DNA from 3 places in the Kitasatospora sp. NPDC101176 genome. Region 1 is predicted to be linked to each of the others. Evidence: riboswitches for the same ligand, from Rfam matches in the RefSeq annotation. Region 1 holds a riboswitch; each other region holds the start of a gene.
What was found. A riboswitch is a leader RNA that binds a small molecule or an ion and turns the genes downstream of it on or off. The one in region 1 is predicted to bind cyclic di-AMP.
Positions count from the first base shown of each region.

Region 2: another riboswitch for cyclic di-AMP. It lies ahead of ACIRS1_RS36660 (M23 family metallopeptidase); the one in region 1 lies ahead of ACIRS1_RS00080 (transglycosylase family protein).
Region 3: another riboswitch for cyclic di-AMP. It lies ahead of ACIRS1_RS01000 (hypothetical protein); the one in region 1 lies ahead of ACIRS1_RS00080 (transglycosylase family protein).

Region 1 covers NZ_JBIWPA010000001.1:14,767-20,315, forward strand. The annotation lists gene ACIRS1_RS00075 (hypothetical protein) at 126-1,070, shown strand; cyclic di-AMP (ydaO/yuaA leader) riboswitch at 1,462-1,663, shown strand; gene ACIRS1_RS00080 (transglycosylase family protein) at 1,650-2,936, shown strand; gene ACIRS1_RS00085 (hypothetical protein) at 3,212-3,412, shown strand; gene ACIRS1_RS00090 (LacI family DNA-binding transcriptional regulator) at 3,530-4,549, opposite strand; gene ACIRS1_RS00095 (glycoside hydrolase family 13 protein) at 4,575-5,549, opposite strand, start outside.
Region 2 covers NZ_JBIWPA010000046.1:23,842-29,390, forward strand. The annotation lists gene ACIRS1_RS36650 (GNAT family N-acetyltransferase) at 1-273, opposite strand, end outside; gene ACIRS1_RS36655 (hypothetical protein) at 316-1,188, shown strand; gene ACIRS1_RS36660 (M23 family metallopeptidase) at 1,328-2,161, opposite strand; cyclic di-AMP (ydaO/yuaA leader) riboswitch at 2,174-2,332, opposite strand; gene ACIRS1_RS36665 (YiaA/YiaB family inner membrane protein) at 2,578-2,868, shown strand; gene ACIRS1_RS36670 (alpha/beta fold hydrolase) at 2,993-3,820, shown strand; gene ACIRS1_RS36675 (TetR/AcrR family transcriptional regulator) at 3,928-4,497, shown strand; gene ACIRS1_RS36680 (SpoIIE family protein phosphatase) at 4,703-5,549, shown strand, end outside.
Region 3 covers NZ_JBIWPA010000001.1:245,686-251,234, reverse strand. The annotation lists gene ACIRS1_RS01020 (TetR/AcrR family transcriptional regulator) at 85-705, shown strand; gene ACIRS1_RS01015 (PPOX class F420-dependent oxidoreductase) at 777-1,214, opposite strand; gene ACIRS1_RS01010 (alpha/beta hydrolase-fold protein) at 1,599-2,741, shown strand; gene ACIRS1_RS01005 (MoaF-related domain-containing protein) at 2,802-3,131, opposite strand; cyclic di-AMP (ydaO/yuaA leader) riboswitch at 3,575-3,733, shown strand; gene ACIRS1_RS01000 (hypothetical protein) at 3,742-5,010, shown strand; gene ACIRS1_RS00995 (hypothetical protein) at 5,142-5,549, opposite strand, start outside.

The sequences.
Region 1 (5,549 bases):
GTCCGCATTGCTGTGGATCCGCCCGGATCGGCACACGTCGCGCACCGCGCGCGCACCGCGGCCGCGCGGAACCCGAACGGCAGCCGACTGCAGGCCCGACCGGCCGATGTCCTACGATCTCCGGCATGAGCACCGCAGCCATCCCGGGCGCGCCACTGCCCGTCCGCACTCCAGGCTCCCGTGCGCGGGGGCGCCACCGCCGTCCCGAGCGCCCCGAGATTCCGACCGGCGCCCCGGCCCTGGTGCTGGCCGTGCCCGCGACCGCAGGGCCCGAGTCCCGCTCGGTCGTCGAGGAACTGCTGTCGATCGTCCGCAGCGAGCAGGCCGGCGTCCGCACCGCGGTCGGCTACCTCCCCGGTGGGAACACCGAGGCCGACGACAGCGAGGACCGCACCGTCGCCGAGCTCCTGGCCATGGCCGCCGAGGCCGGCCTGCCGGTGCCCGTCGTGGTCCCGCTGGTCCCCGGCCCGCACGGCTTCCTGACCGAACTCCACGCCCTCGCCGCGGAGTACGGCGCGTCCGTCACCGACGTGCTCGGCCCGCACCCGCTGCTCGCCGAGGCCGTCCACGTGCGTCTGTCCGAGGCCGGACTGGCCCGCGCCGACCGGGCCCGACTGTTCGCCATCGCGACCGCCGCGGACGGCGTGGTCCTGACCACCGTCGGCGGCGAGGAGGCCGCCGCGGCGGCCGGCATCACCGGCGTACTGCTGGCGGCCCGGCTGGCCGTCCCGGTCATCCCCGCCGCGCTCGACGTGCCCGGCTCGGTGGCCGCGGCCGTCAACCACCTCAAGGAGACCGGCTCCCTGCGCCCCGCGCTGGCCCCGCTGGTGATCGGCCCGGAGGCCGACTCCGAGCTGCTCGCGACGGCCGCCGAGGAGACGGGCTGCCCGTCCGCCGCTCCGCTGGGCGCCTACCCGACGGTCGGCCAGCTGATCGCCTCGACCTACCTGGCCGCGCTGCCGGCGCCCTCCCCGGAGGAGCTGGCCCAGGCCGAGGCGGAGGCCGCTGCGGAGGCCGCTGAGGGCACCCACGGCGCCCACGCCGCCGCCGGGGGGCCCGAGGAGCAGTAGCGGGACACCACGCGCACCGAAGGGCCCGGAACGGCTTCGTTCCGGGCCCTTCCGGCTTGCCCCGTACGGGAGTTAAGGGGTGAATAGGTGTGATGTCCGTTCTGTCGATGTTTGATCGGTTCTGCCCGGGGCGCGGGCCGGCGGCCGGGAATCGGCCGCGCCTCCCGCATCGCGGACGCACCCGATCGCACCCCGACGCGCCGTCAGCCGTTTCCTGAGGCACGGCCAGTTGTGCGCACCCGTAGCGCCGTTGCGGGAAAACGATCATTTCGGATCATGACGGACGACGGAAACGATCATTCTCGCCAAACCGTGATGCGCATCACAGTGTTTGCGGTTTGAACTTAAGTCTGCTTAACGTGCTCCCCGTTCGTGACCACACGGACCCAGTTCATCCGCAACGCCGAGTCCTGCCGTCGGATGCCCTGGCAGCGCGAAAACGCACCACGGCAGGAGCGGGGGACCCACAGGTAAGTCGCCCCGGACCGTTCCCAGGAACGGTTCAGGGCTAGGGGTGAAGTCGCGTCCACAGCGCGGCCGGGCAACTCCAGCCCGAATCCGACAGCTCACCTCGCAGGCGTGGGAGAGGACCGCGTCTTCATGCTGCCCACCAACGGCACCCGTCTGTCCAGCCGCACCCGCCGCGTCATCGCCGCCATCGGCGTCGCGGGCGTCGGCCTCACGATCCCCTGCCTCACCACCGGCACCGCCTCCGCCGCCTCCGTCGCGACCTGGGACAAGGTCGCCCAGTGCGAGAGCAGCGGCAACTGGAGCATTAACACCGGCAACGGCTTCTACGGCGGCCTGCAGTTCACCTCCAGCACCTGGGCCGCCTTCGGCGGCACCGCGTACGCCCCGCAGGCCAACCTGGCCACCAAGGACCAGCAGATCGCCGTCGCCGAGAAGGTCCTCGCCTCGCAGGGCCCCGGCGCCTGGCCGGTCTGCTCGGTCCAGGCCGGCCTGACCAAGGGCGGCGCCCCGGCCGCCGTCGACACCTCCGCGGGCTCCACCGCCGGTGCGACGGCCACCAAGCCCGCCCCGGCCGCCAAGCCCGCGCAGACCCCCGCCCCGGCCGCCAAGCCGGCCGCGCCGGCCCAGGAGCAGACCTCCGGCGACTCCGCCAAGAGCACCTGGACCCAGAAGCACCAGGAGCAGGCCCAGGGCGGCGCCCAGGCCGAGAGCGACGACTACACCGTCGTGGCCGGCGACTGGCTGTCCTCCATCGCCGACAAGCACAACATCGACGGCGGCTGGCAGCGGCTCTACGAGCTCAACCGCGGCACCCTGACCGACGGCCCGAACACCATCTACCCGGGCCAGCACCTGTCCTTCAAGGACGCCGGCCAGGGCCGGCAGGCGGCCACCGCGACCAAGTCCGGCTCGGACTTCAGCTGGTTCGACCGTTCGAAGAAGTCCGGCCAGACCACCGACGGCGGTGCCGTGAACGCCAAGCCGGCCGCGCAGACCCAGGCCCCGGCCGCCCAGGCCCCGGCCCAGGCCGCCACCGGCAGCATGGCCGCCGCGGTCTCCTTCGCCGAGTCGAAGGTCGGCCAGGCCTACGTCTACGGCGGCACCGGCAACGGCGGCTGGGACTGCTCCGGCCTGACCCAGGCCGCGCTGCGCGCCGCGGGCGTCTCCATCCCGCGCGTGGCCGCCGACCAGGCCGCCGCCAGCACCCACGTCTCGCTGGACAACCTGCAGCCGGGCGACCTGCTGTTCTGGTCCAACAACGGCCAGGACTCCGGCGTCTACCACGTCGCGATCTACGTCGGCGGCGGCAAGTACGTCGAGGCCGCCAACCCGAGCTCGGGCGTGCGCGAGCAGACCGTCGCCAACTGGGCCCCGGACTTCGCCGGCCGGGTCTGAGGCACGCCGGCGGGCCACGGGCAGCACGGCACAGCCGACGGCTGACGGCTGACGGCTGACAGATTTCAGATTTCAGATTTCAGCCGACAGATTTCATCATCTGAAACCTGTCATCTGTCACCCGCCCCCGTCGCCCGCCGCACGGAACCCCCGGGGGAGAGCCCGATCGCTCTCCCCCGGGGGTTCCGGCGTACCCGCCCTCCGCCGGCCGAAGGTCATGGTCAAAGCCGGCCACAACGGGCATGCTGCTGCTCTGCACCCGAGGAGGAGCCACCATGGCCCAGGTCACCGTCACACTCGACGCCAACCTCGCGATCGACGCGATGCTGCTCTCCGGCACCAAGAACCCGCAGGACGCCGTCGAACTGGTCCTGCGGGACTACCTGGCCCGCGGCCGCCGCACCGGGACCCGGACCGGCGACGCCGCCGACGACCGGCGGCTCACCCGCAGCCGCCCCACCGACCAGCAGGGCTGACCCGCCCCACCCGCCGCCGTCCGCGCCACCCCCGCACACGGCACACGGCACCCATGCGAAACGGGCCCCGGGGAGCGGTCGCTCCCCGGGGCCCGTCGGCCGTCCACGGCCCGTCGCTCAGCGCGCGCAGGCCCCCGTCGAGCCCCGCATGACCAGCTCCGGCTGGAACATGAACTCCCCGCGCTGGGCCGCGTTGCCGCCGACCTCCTCCAGCAGCGCGTCCACCGCCGCCGTGGCCATCGCCTCGACCGGCTGGCGGATCGTCGTCAACGGCGGCTCGGTGAAGGCGATCAGCGGCGAGTCGTCGAAGCCGACCACCGACACGTCCTGCGGCACCGACAGCCCGCGCTGGCGCACCGCCCGGATCGCCCCGAGGGCCATCATGTCGCTGCCGCACACGATCGCCGTGCAGCCCTTGTCGAGCAGCGCCCCGGCGGCCGCGTGCCCGCCCTCGACGCTGAACAGGGTGTGGTGGACGAGGTCCTCGGCCTCCTCCGCGCTGCGCCCGAGCACCTCGCGCATCGCCGCCGTGAAGCCCTCGATCTTGCGCAGCACCGGCACGTACCGGCGCTGCCCCACGGCCAACCCGATCCGCTCGTGGCCGAGTTCGGCCAGGTGCTGGACGGCCATCCACATCGCGGCGCGGTCGTCCGGCGAGATGAACGGGGCGGCGATCCGCTCGCTGTAGCCGTTGATCAGGACGAAGGGCACCCCGCGGCCCGACAGCCGGGCGTACCGGTCGTGGTCGGCGGTGGAGTCGGCGTGCAGCCCGGAGACGAAGACGATGCCCGCCACGCCCCGGTCGACCAGCATCTCCACCAGTTCGTCCTCGGTGGATCCGCCCGGCGTCTGGGTGCACAGCACCGGCGTGTACCCGTGCCGGCTGAGCACCTGCTCGATCACCTGGGCCAGCGCGGGGAAGATCGGGTTGCTCAACTCCGGCGTGATCAGACCGATCAGGCCCGCACTGCGCTGGCGCAGCCGGGTCGGCCGCTCGTAACCGAGCACGTCGAGCGCGGCCAGCACGGTCTGCCGGGTGGCGGCCGAGACGTTCGCCTTGCCGTTGAGTACGCGGGAGACGGTGGCTTCGCTGACCCCCGCCTGCGCCGCGATGTCTGAGAGTCGCGCCGTAGTCACGGTCCCAGAGCCTATTGCAACCACGTCAGACCGCCCACCAGCCGGTGCTGTCCGGTGCGAGCACCGTCTCGCCGCCGTCCACCACCGGGTCCGCCGAGGAGAGCAGCAGCCGCCCGGGCACGGGTATCCGGACCGGCTCGCCGGTGGTGTTCACCGTGCAGACGAAGGCGCCGCGGCGGAACGCCAGGGTGCCCTCGGGGCCCTCCAGCCACTCGACCTCCGTCCCGGCGCCCAGGTCGGCCTGGGAGCGGCGGACGGCGAGCGCGCTGCGGTAGAGCTCCAGGGTGGACGTCGGGTCGCCGGTCTGCGCCTCGACGCTGAGCTCGGCCCACTGCGCCGGCTGCGGCAGCCAGGAGGGCCCGCCGGCGACCGGGCCGAAGCCGTACGGGGCCTCGGTGCCGGACCACGGGATCGGGACGCGGCAGCCGTCGCGGTAGCCGTCCTGCCCGGCCTGGCGGAAGAAGGACGGGTCCTGGCGCACCTCGTCCGGCAGGTCGGTGACGTCGGGCAGTCCGAGCTCCTCGCCCTGGTAGACGTACGCCGAGCCGGGGAGCGCGAGCATCAGCAGGGTCGCGGCGCGGGCGCGGCGCAGGCCGAGCGCGCGGTCGCCGGCGGTGCGGATCTGGGTGCCGAGGCCCGGCTCGTTGGCGAAGCGGGTGGCGTGCCGGGTGACGTCGTGGTTGGAGAGCACCCAGGTGGTGGGGGCGTCGACCGGGCGCATCGAGTCGAGCGAGACGTCGATCACCTCGCGCAGCGCGGCGGCGTCCCAGTCGGTGCCCAGGTACTGGAAGTTGAAGGCCTGGTGGAGCTCGTCGGGGCGCACGTAGTTGGCGGTGCGCTGGACGGTCGGCGTCCAGGCCTCGGCGACGCCGATCCGCTGGCCCGGGTACTCGTCGAGGATCTTGCGCCAGCTGCGGTAGATCTCGTGCACGCCGTCCTGGTCGAAGAAGGGCATGACGTCGTTGCCCAGCAGCTTGAGCTGGTCGGAGCCGCCGAGGTC
Region 2 (5,549 bases), on a different contig from region 1:
GGAGGCGTGGGCGATCGGGGTGGCGTCCGCCGGGTCCTCGGCGTCCTCGCGCCGGGTGACGGCGAGCTGGTACGTCCGCCGTTCCCGCGCGAGCGCCTCCTCCAGGTAGAGCTCGATCTGGTCGGCGCAGGTCTCGCGGTCCCAGGTGTCGAACGGGAGGTACCGGGTGACCTCCGGGTCGCCGAACAGCGCGTGCAGCGCGTCCACGTCCCCGGGGGTGTGGTGGTACTCGCGGATGGCCAGCCGGGAGCCGGTGAGTCGTACGGGGACCATGGCTGGCGACCCTACCCCCGGCCAGCGGTTACCGTTCGGGCTATGAACGACGAAGACCTGCGGCTCGCCCCGCGCACCAGGGCCGCCGACCTGCTCGCCTGGGCGGCGGCGGAGGGCCGCGCCCCGGTGGCCGAGGGGCCGCTGCGAGCCGTCCTGGCCCTGCTGGAGCTGGGCGGGGGCAGGATGCACGACGGCTGGCCCGAGCTGACCTCGAACGCGGTGGAGCACCTGCTCTACGAGCGTCTCCACCTCTACGTCCAGCCCGGGCCGGAGACGGACCCGCTGGCGTACGGCGCCGCGGTCGAGCTGCTGGTGGACCACCAGCGGGCGGCCCGGCGGCTGAACGCCAAGCGGCAGGAGCGGCTGCACGCCGAGGCCGAGTGGCAGGGCGAGGTCGCGGCCGGACTGCTGCGCCGGGCCGACCTGGTGACCTGGCCCCGGCTGTACGCGCTGCTGCTGCACGCGTACGAGGTGGACGTCGCGGACCCGGCGGCGGTGCGGGCCTGGCTGGACGGCTTCCGGGAGCTGGCGGAGGAGGAGCGGCTGGCCGCGATCGCCGCGCTGGTCCCGACCGGCTGGCTGGACGAGCTGGACGAGCAGGGCTGGGGGCCGGCCCGGGTGCTGTCAGTCGGCATGGCGACGGACGGCGCGCGCCGGCTGCTGGAGCAGGGGCTGATGCGGCGCAGCTACCGCAACCTGGCGGAGCTGACCGCCGCGGGCCGGCCGATGCCGGACGAACTGTCCGGGGAATTCGGGGAGTTCGAGGAGGCTGCGGCGCAGGCCGCGCTCGACCTGTGCGGCGCGTGGACCGTCCCGGGGCTGGCGCGGCTGCTGCTGGAGGAGTTCCCGGACCTCGCACCGGAGCCGGGGCAGGAGGAGATCGACGCCTACCTGGCGGGGCTGCCGCAGGAGTAGCCGCCCGCGGGGCGCCGTGCCGGAGCCCCGGCCGCACGCGTGCGGCCGGGGCTCCGGTCCGTTCGGGTCCGCCGCGGTCGGCGGGGGCCGGCGGGGGCCGGCGGGTGCCGGCTCAGCGGGGGCCGGCGGGAGGATCGGCTCAGGGGGTGAGGCCGCGCTGCTCCAGCCAGGTCTCCGGGTCGACCGGGGCGCCGCCGCCGGGGCGGACCTCCAGGTGCAGGTGGGGGCCGGTGACGTTGCCGGTGGCGCCGACCTTGCCGATCTGCTGGCCGGAGGTGACCTTGCCGGAGCCCTTGATGATCGAGGAGAGGTGGCAGTACCAGATCTCGGTGCCGTCGGGCAGGGTCTCGACGATCCGGTAGCCGTACGAACCGGACCAGCCGGCCGAGGTGATGGTGCCCTGGCCGACCGCGAAGACCGGGGTCCCGGTGTCGGCGGCGAAGTCCAGACCGGTGTGCAGGTGCGCCCAGTAGCGGGCGCTCTGGCCGTAGTGGGCGGAGAGGTTGTAGTCCTTCACCGGCAGGGTGAGGGCGGCGGCCTTGGCCCGCTCGGCCTCCTCGGCGGCCCGCTTGGCCTCGGCCTCCTTGGCGGCGGCCTTGGCCTCGGCCTCCTGGGCGGCCTGGACGCGGGCGCCCTCCTCGGCGGCGGTGCGCTGGCTGTCGGCCTGCTGCTGGATCCGGGCGGCGAGCGCGAGCCCGGGGTCGGCGGAGAGGGCGACCGGGGTCTCGTCGGGGGCCTCGACGGCGGGCGCGGCGGCCGGGGTGGCGGAGGCGAAGCCGGTGGCGCCCAGGGTGGCCGCGACGGCGGTGACGCCGAGCAGCGGGGAGGCTCCGCGGGTCTGACGCGGCATCCGGTGCCGGTTGGCGTCGGCTTCCGGGGCGGGGTGCTCCAGGTCGGCCATGCCGGGGTGGTCGAGGAGCCGGGTACCGGCTGCGGGGCCGGCCGGGTGTGCCGGGGTGTGCGTCGACGCCACGGAGGCGCGCTCCTTTCCTTCCTTCGCGCCTACCGGGTTAGCTGACGGGTTCGGAGCAGGAAGGTCTCCTACGGCCGGGCCTGGGCCCCGCCGATTCACCCCAAGGAACGTGGTTCCCCGGCTCCCTGGCCTGCCCGGAGGCCGGCCGGCGGGATTAGGCGACGGCGCACGGTGCCGTCTGGGTACGGCGTTGACGACCGCGCTGCGTTATCAAACGTTAATCCTAGGGCGCCCCGATTCCAAGCCGTCCGCCCGGGACGACCGGAGATGGCCGGGGCACTCTGGTAGGTGATGGTGGGTTTTGTCCCCGTTGACCGGCATTGAGCCGCTCGACGTGATCGAACGTCAGCGAACGACCCCCCATCTGAGTACGCCTACTCATGTGCGGACCGATCACCCCGCCGCATCCTGACGCCATGAACGCACCGATGCAGTCCCGCACCACGGCCGCGTACTACATCCAGGCCGTGCTCTCCTTCGCGCTGTCCGGCGGAGCCCTCGCCGTCGGGATCGCCTACCTGCCGGTCGGCGGCTGGACCCGCGCCTTCCTGGCGATCGGGCTCCTCTACACCGTCACCTCGTCCTTCACGCTCGCCAAGGTGGTCCGGGACCGGCAGGAGACCAACGAGATCGTCACCCGGGTGGACCAGGCCCGACTGGAGAAACTCCTCAGCGAGCACGACCCGTTCAAGGTCGACGGGGTCTGAGCGGGCACCGCGGGACCCCGGGGGCGGACGGCGCCGAGGGCTTGACGGCTAAGGCTATTAGCCTTAGCTTTATGGCTATCGGCAGACGTCGACAACCCGCAGCGGCGGTCCCAGGAGGCCCACCATGAACGCCACCAGCGCCACCAGCACCCAGTACCTCGACGTCCCCGGCGGGCGCATCGCCTACGACGACACCCGGCAGGGCGACGGCGCCCCCGTCGTCCTGCTCCCCGGGATGCTCGACACCCGCGCCGCCTACCGGCACCTGCACCCGCTGCTGACCGCCGCCGGCCACCGCGTCATCACCATGGACCTGCGCGGCTTCGGCGAGTCCTCGATCGTCTGGGACGACTACTCCCCCGCCGCCATCGCCACCGACGTCCTGGCCCTGCTGAACCACCTCGGCATCGAACGCGCCGTGCTCGTCGGCAACTCCTACACCGGCGCGACCGTCGTCAAGGTCGCCGGTGACGCCCCGCAGCGGGTCGCCGGGATCGCCCTGATCGACGCCTTCGTCGAGAACCCCCCGGCCAACGCCCTCATGCGCGGCGTCGTCCGCGCGATGGGCGCCCTGATCGTCCACTGGCCGGCCTTCTGGGGCTTCTACCACCGCAAGCTCGCCTTCCCCGGGGCCAGGCCCGCCGACTTCGACGCCTACGTCGACGGACTCGTCGCCGCCATGCGCACCCCGGGCCGCCGGACGGCCACCCGCGGACACGTCTCCGGCGACTCCGCGCCGATCGGCTGGACCGCCGCCGTCCGCTGCCCCGCGCTCGTCGTCATGGGCGGCAAGGACCCCGACTTCCCCGACCCGGAGGCCGTCGCCGACCGGCAGACCGCGGCGCTCGGCGCCCGGAAGGTCATGATCGAGGGATCCGGCCACTACCCGATGGCCGACGCCCCGGAGGCCACCGCCGACGCCCTGCTGCCCTTCCTCGCCGAGCTCGCCTGACGCCTGACGCCCGGCCCCGGCCGCGGGCCCGCTCGCCCGAGCCCGGTCCGCCCCGCGCCGCCCGGGCCCGCCCCGTCCGTCCGCCCCGTCCACGGAGAGACCGCACCATGCCCCGAGTAGGACTGACCCCCGACCAGGTCGTCGGCCACGCCCTCGCCCTCATCGACGAACAGGGCCCCGAAGCCCTCACCCTGGCCGCCGTCGCGGCCCGGGCCGGGGTCGCCACCCCCTCGCTCTACAAGCACGTCAGCGGCGGGCTCGCCGAGCTGCGCCGGCTGCTCGCCGTCCGGGTCACCGAGGAGCTCGCGGACCGGCTGGCCGAGGCCGCCGTCGGCCGCAGCGGGGACGACGCCGTCGCCGCCGTCCTGCGCGCCTACCACGCGTACGCCGCCGAGCACCCGCACCGCTACGCCGCGCTGCCCCAGGCCCCGCAGCCCGACGACGACCTCTCCCGCGCGGCGGCCCGGCTGGTGGGCGTGATCATCGCCGTCCTCCGGGAGTACGGCCTCGACGGCCCGGAGGTGATCCACGCGGCGCGCACCGTCCGCTCCGTCGCCCACGGCTTCGCCTCGCTCTCCATCGCCGGCGCCTTCCAGCTCGCCGAAGACCTCACCACCACCCACGACCGGCTGATCAGCACCCTCACCACCGGCCTGCGCTCCTGGCCCTCGGCCTGAGCCCGCCGCCGGGGAGCCGACCGGCCAGGGCCCGCGGCGGGGAGGGCGGGAGCACCGGTGCCGGTGGGGCTGCGGGGACGCCGTTCACCCGCTTCAGCACCCACTTGAGAAATAAGGTATTAAGAATTAAGTGCCCCTCCGGGCACCCAAAGGGCACCCAAAGGGCACCCACCACCCTCCTCGGAACGGAAAGGCCGGGTATCCGATGGACCTGACCTCGCCGTGGCTCCCCCCGTCCGAGGACGACAGCCGGACGCAGCCCAGCAGTCCGGGCGGCCGCAGCGCCATGCGCTGCGTGCGCTTACTGCTCTCCTGCACCACCGCCGCCGAGCTGCTCGGCACCGTCCTCGCCGAGGGCCCCGGCTGGATCACCGGCGAGGGTTCCGCGCTCTACCTGCTGGACCCGGCCGGAATGCTCCGGCTGACGGCCTCGCACGGCCTGCCGGACTGGGCCCACGAGCGGTACAGCACCGTCGACCCGGCCGGCGACCTCCCCGCCGCGATGGCGCTGCGGCTGCGCCGCCCCTACCTGCTCACCCCCGAGCACACCAGCGTCGACTACCCGAACCGGAACGCCGGCATGGGTACCGGGATGGTCGCCGTGATCACCCTGCCGATGATCGTCGACGAGCGGCCGGTCGGCGTGCTCGCCCTGGCGCTGGCCCACCGGGGCACCGTCCCCCGCCGCGACCTGGACGTCCTGGAGACCATCGGCGACGCCTGCGCCCACCGGCTGTCCCACCTGCTCGACCACGCGGACGCCCGGCGCCCGCAGGGCCCCGCGCCGGCCCCCGAGGACTCCGGCCGGCCCGCCGGCCTGGCCCACCCGATGCTGTCACTGGCCGTCCGGGCCGCCGGGCACGGCGCCTTCGAGCGCGACCTCGTCACCGGGGAGAGCTACTGGGACGCCGAGGCGTTCCGGATCACCGGCCAGCCGGCCGCCCCGGACGGCGCCGCCCCGGAACTGGACCGGATCGTCCACCCCGAGGACCTGCCGGACGTCCAGGCGGCGGTCGCCGAGGCACTCGCCACCGGCGGGCGGTACCGGATCG
Region 3 (5,549 bases), 230 kb from region 1:
GGTGACATAACGTGCCAATAAGGCTTGTCGAGCCATGTTGCCAGGGCGTGCCGAGCTGGCGCAGTCCCGCGTAGGCTGACCCTCGTGACCGGACGCCCGACCCTCACCCAGCGCCGCCGTGACGCCACCCGGCTCGACATCGCCCGCACCGCCGCCGCGCTCTTCGCCGACAAGGGGGCGGAGGCCACCACCGCCGAGGAGATCGCCCTCGCCGCGGGGATCTCGCTGCGCACCTTCTACCGGTACTTCTCGGTCAAGGAGGACGCCGTGGCCCCGCTGCTCGCGGCGGGCGGACGGCAGTGGGTCGACCGGCTCGCCGAGAGCCCGGCCGGACTGCCGCTGCGCGGGGCGCTGGAGAGTGCGGCGGCGGCGTCGCTGACGCCGGTCGACGAGGCGGGCGCCGAGATGATGCGGTGGACCCGCAGCCTGCTGCGCGACCCGCGGCTGGACGGCACCTGGCAGCGCGTCCACGCCGACTCCGAGGCGCGGCTGCGCGCCGTCCTCGCCGAGCGCTGCCCGGCGGGCACCGATCCGCTGGAGATCCGGCTGGCCGCCGCCGCCGCGACCGCGGCGATCCGGGTGGCCCTGGAGCAGTGGGCCTCCTCCGACGCGCCCGCCACCGGCCCGGACTCCCCGCAGGACCTCGGCGCGCGCTGCATGCGGGAGCTCACGGCCGGGTTGCGGCTCTGGGAGCGGGTGTCCTGAAGCCCCCGGGGGCGTGGCCCCGCCCCGGTGCCGCTACGCCCCCGAACCCCCCGCCGGCCCGCTCCGGCGTGTCAGTCGCTCCGGCGGGCGGCGGCCGGCAGTGGTTCGACCCCCACGACCCGGCGGATCCGGGTGGGCTCGACGAACACGGTGACGCGCCGTTCGCCCGGCACGCCCCACTCGTAGCGGTCCGAGCCGAGGTACTTCCGGGCCAGGCGGTCCAGCTGGCGGTCCGCCTCCTCGCCGGTCACGAACTCCACGGCCCGGCCGTGGATCTGGACGCGGTCGTACGGGTCGTCCGGATCGGCATGGGAGAGGCAGAGCCGGGGGTCGTGGCGGAGGTTGCGCTCCTTGACCCGCCCGACGGTGGTGTTGAAGAACACCCGGTCGCCCGCCAGGTCCACCCACATCGGCGTGACGTGCGGGGCCCCGTTCGCCCCGGTGGTCGCCACGTACCAGATCCGGGGCTCCCGCACCCGTGCCCGGATGTCGTCCGTCCAGCCGCCCATGGGTCGCCTTCCGTGTCGGTCCGTCTCGACCTGATGCACGCTCAGGGTAGGGGGTGCGTCGCCGGTGTGTCGGTAGGGCGGCGACGGTCGGTGCCGGGCCGCGGCCGTCGTCCGCCATCCCGCGGGCCCGGTCCGCCCGCGCGGTGACAACAGCTGACAGCTGACAGATTTCAGACGACAGATAACAGATTTCAAACTCTGTCACCTGTCATCCGTTACCCGGAAACGACCAGCAGACTCCCGGTGACCTCCCAGCCGTCGTCAGCCTTCTCCCAGCCGGACGCTAGGGTTGATCCTCGCGCCCCGGCGGGGGGAACCGGGGTGACCTCCTCGGATGTCCCCAGCGGAGGGGACTGGAGTTCGAGGCGTGGGAGCAAGCAGGACATGGGTCTGACGAGCCACAAGGTGTTGGCGCTGACCGTATTGATCGCCGTCGTGATGATGGCCGGCACGGTCTGGCTCTGGCCCAGACTCGCGAGAGCGACCTGGCAGGCGGTCCTGGGGAGGATCGGCGCACTGCTCGCGACCCAGCTCGCGGTGCTCGCTGCGCTCGGCCTGGTGGCCAACAACTACTTCGCTTTCTACAGCAGTTGGGACGACCTTCTGGGCACCGGCGACACCGGGCCGGTGGTCATCCACAACAAGGCGGACGCCTCCGGGCGCCTGCTCGTGGAGACGATCGGCCACGCCTCCGTCAAGGGCGGTGGCGCGATGGGCCGCGAGCCCGCCCAGTCGGGGGAGATCCGCAAGGTGCGGATCGACGGCGCGGTCAGCCGCCTCTCCACCGAGGGCTACGTCTACCTGCCGCCGCAGTACTTCCAGCCGGAGTACGCGCAGAAGCAGTTCCCGGCGGTGATCGTGAGCACCGGGTTCCCCGGGATCGCCGAGAACCTGATCACACGCTTCAACTACCCCGGCGCGGCGCTCAAGCTGCTCCAGGAGGGCCGGATGCAGCCGACCGTCATGGTCCTGGTGCGTCCCTCGCCCGCCCTGCCGCAGGACACCGAGTGCGAGGACATCCCGGGCGGCGCGCAGTCCGACACGTACTTCACCAAGGACGTCCCCTCGGCGATCCAGGCGAGCTACCGGGTCTCCGCGGACCCGCAGGCCTGGGCCTTCATGGGCAACTCCACCGGTGGCTACTGCGCGCTCAAGCTGGCCATGCGCCACCCCGACGTCTTCCCGACGGCCGTCGCGCTCTCCGCCTACTACGACGCGGCGGACGACCCGACCACGGGGGACCTGTTCGGCGGCAGCAGCCAGCGCCGCAACGAGGCGAACCTGTTGTGGCGGCTGAAGAACCTGCCGCAGCCTAAGGTGTCCGTGCTTCTCGCCGGCACCAAGAAGGGCGACGGCGACTACCGGCGCGAGACCGAGGCCTTCGTCGACGCGGTGAAGGACCCGATGAAGGTGTCCTACAGCATGCTGGAGAACGGCGGCCACAACTTCGAGACGTGGAGCGCGCTGCTGCCCTCCTCGCTCGAGTGGCTGTCCCAGCACCTCAAGGTGCCCAACCAGACCGTCTGAGCCCCGGCCCGACCGGCCCCTGACCGCAGCGGCCCCGGCCGGACCGACCGGACCGATCGGTCAGGCCACCCGCTCCAGGGTCCCGGTGTGCAGCTCGCCCACCCGGCCGCCCTCGCCCTCGAAGGTCCAGAAGGCGCGGACCGTCAGCCTGCCGAGGTCCATCACGTGGCTGACGGTGATCCCGCTCTGCTCCGTCCAGCTGACGAAGTAGATCTCCGGCGCCACCTCGGCGACGTGCAGCCGCACGTCCTCCCACTGGCCCGCGGACTCGCCGAGGCCCTCCCAGCGCAGCCGCGTGCCGTCGGCCGAGTAGGCGTTGCGGAAGGCCGCGCCGTTGTCGGCCCGGAAGAGGTAGGTGCGGCCGGCGAAGGCGGGCAGGGGCGCGGTCATGGTGGGGCGGTACCTCGTTCCCGGTGGGGTGCGCACGGTGGTCCGTGTGGTCTTGTGCACTGCGGAAGATGTCGGACCTCCAATTTATCCGACCGGGCGAGCCCGGCGGGTGCAGTTGTGCCGGGCGCGGCCGGGGGAGTCGGCCGCGCCGGAGGGCGCACCGGGCGGGTGCCCGCCGGACGTCCCTCGGGGGCACCGGCGAGCCGTCCTCCGGCCGCCGGGTGCCGGCTGCGGAGGCCGGGAGCCGGGTGGACGCCCGGCTCGGCCGAGGGGATGATCAACTCGACCGCCACGCAGCGTCGTTGATCGACACCACTGTGAGCTGCACGACAACCCGCCCGGCAGAGTTGTCCGTTCACGGACGGTCTGCCTAGCCTGCAACGGCCGTCCGCCACGCGGACCCCGCCGCCGGGACGCCGAGTCCCGTCCACCCGCCGGCGGGCAACCGAGGACCACAGTGGACGGGAGCGGGGGAACCAAGGTCAGCGCCCGGCCCGCACGCTCTCCCGCGTGCGGGTCGCGGCTAGGGGTGAAGCCGCTCCCACCGGCGGCCGGGCAACTGCAGCCCGAACCCGACAGCTCACCTCGCAGGCGTCGCAGAGGACACCCCATGCACCAGCCTGCCCTCCGGCGCCGCACGCCGCGCCACGCCCGCCCGGCCCACCGGGGCCGCCTCGCCGCCCTCGCCGCCACCGGGGCGGTCGCCGTCAGCGGTGCCGGTCTGCTGGGCCTCCCGGCGACCGTCGCCGCCCACGCCGCCACCACCCCGACCGTCACCCAGGACCGGCTGGCCCCCGCGACGATGGTCGCCAACAAGGCCGCCACCGCCTCGCTGACCGTCCACTCCTCGGCCTGCGTCACCGCGAAGACGGTGGGTGTGGGCGTGCGCGACGCGCGCGGCACCAACCTGGACTTCCCCGGCAACCTCTCCAACGTGCAGATCTGCCCGAGCGGGCTGTCCTTCACCAGCGGTGCCCGCGCGCTGCCGGCCGGGACGTACAGCCAGTTCGGCTTCTGGCAGGACCTCGGCGGCGCCTGGCACAACCTGCCCTCGCAGCAGCTGGTGGTCTCCGGCACGGCGACCCCGACCCCGGCTCCCACCGCGACCCCCACCGCCACCCCGACGCCGTCCCCCACCGGCACCCCCGGTGCCACGGCGAGCCCCTCGGCGGGCACACCGGCCTCCCCGGTCGCGGGCAAGGCGCTGACCTGGTCCGACGAGTTCAACAGCTCGATCACCTGGGGCTCGCGCTGGGTCGGTGACAAGAGCACCGCCTACAGGTACGGGAACCACAACCCGGACGACAACAAGCTCGACCTGCTGAACAAGAACAACGTCAGCGTCGCCAACGGGGTCGCCACCTTCACCGCCGCGCCGAGCGGCACCACCCTGGAGAACGGCAAGCAGGCCTGGAACGCGGGCTTCCTGACCACCGAGGGCTCCAGCGAGGGCTTCCAGGTCAAGACCGGCGACTACGCCGAGACCCGGGTCAAGCTGCCGTCCGGTTCCGGCGCCTGGCCGGCCCTGTGGACCTGGAAGAACGGCAACGGGGAGATCGACTCCTTCGAGTACCACCCCGACAACCCGAACCTGCTGGAGCTGACCAACCACGTCAACCCCGGCAACGCCAAGTACTACACCGACGCCAGTGCCGTCGCGAAGGACCAGTGGGTGACGATCGGCACCTACTACGGCGCCAACTCGGTCGACTGGTACGTCAACGGCGTCAAGGTCTTCTCGGACGGCAAGGGCGTCGGCGCCAACTGGTCGGCGTACCTGATCCTCAACCTCTCGGTCTGCGCGGGGCAGTACCACCCGGCGCCGCAGGGGACCACGCCGCTCAGCATGGCCGCTGACTACGTCCGGGTCTACCGCTGACGCGTGAGCCGTCGGGTCCAGCCGCTCGGGCCCGACGGCTCACGTGATCACCGCCGGCAGCCCGTTCCCGGCTGCTGACGCCCGAGCGCCCGGGGCCGACCACTCGGCCCCGGGCGCTCGGGCGTACCGGCTCAGTCGTTGGTCGTCTCGACCACCCTGATCTCGAACGGCTTCCGGTTGTTGGTCTCGTCCTTGTCGTCCGCGCTGCGCACCGCGACCCAGCCGCCCTGGAGCGGGCCGAGCGGGAGGTCGGGGGAGAGCCGGACCGGGACGAGCGCGGTCGCGCTGCGCCCCGACTTCAGCCCCGCCGGGAAGACACAGCGCACCCGGTGGCCGTTCTGGAACACCTCGCAGTCCTCGGGGAAGAACGGCTCCTCGGGGGTGACCCCCTCCGGCAGGGTGACCACGACGGTGAACGGCGAGGCGGTGGTGTCGGGGCCGCCGTTCCCGACGAAGGCGTGGATCGTCGTGCTGCCGCCGGGCGGAGCGGGGTCCGGGTCGATCCGGACCACCTCCAGGTCGGAGTTCGAGGGTTTGAC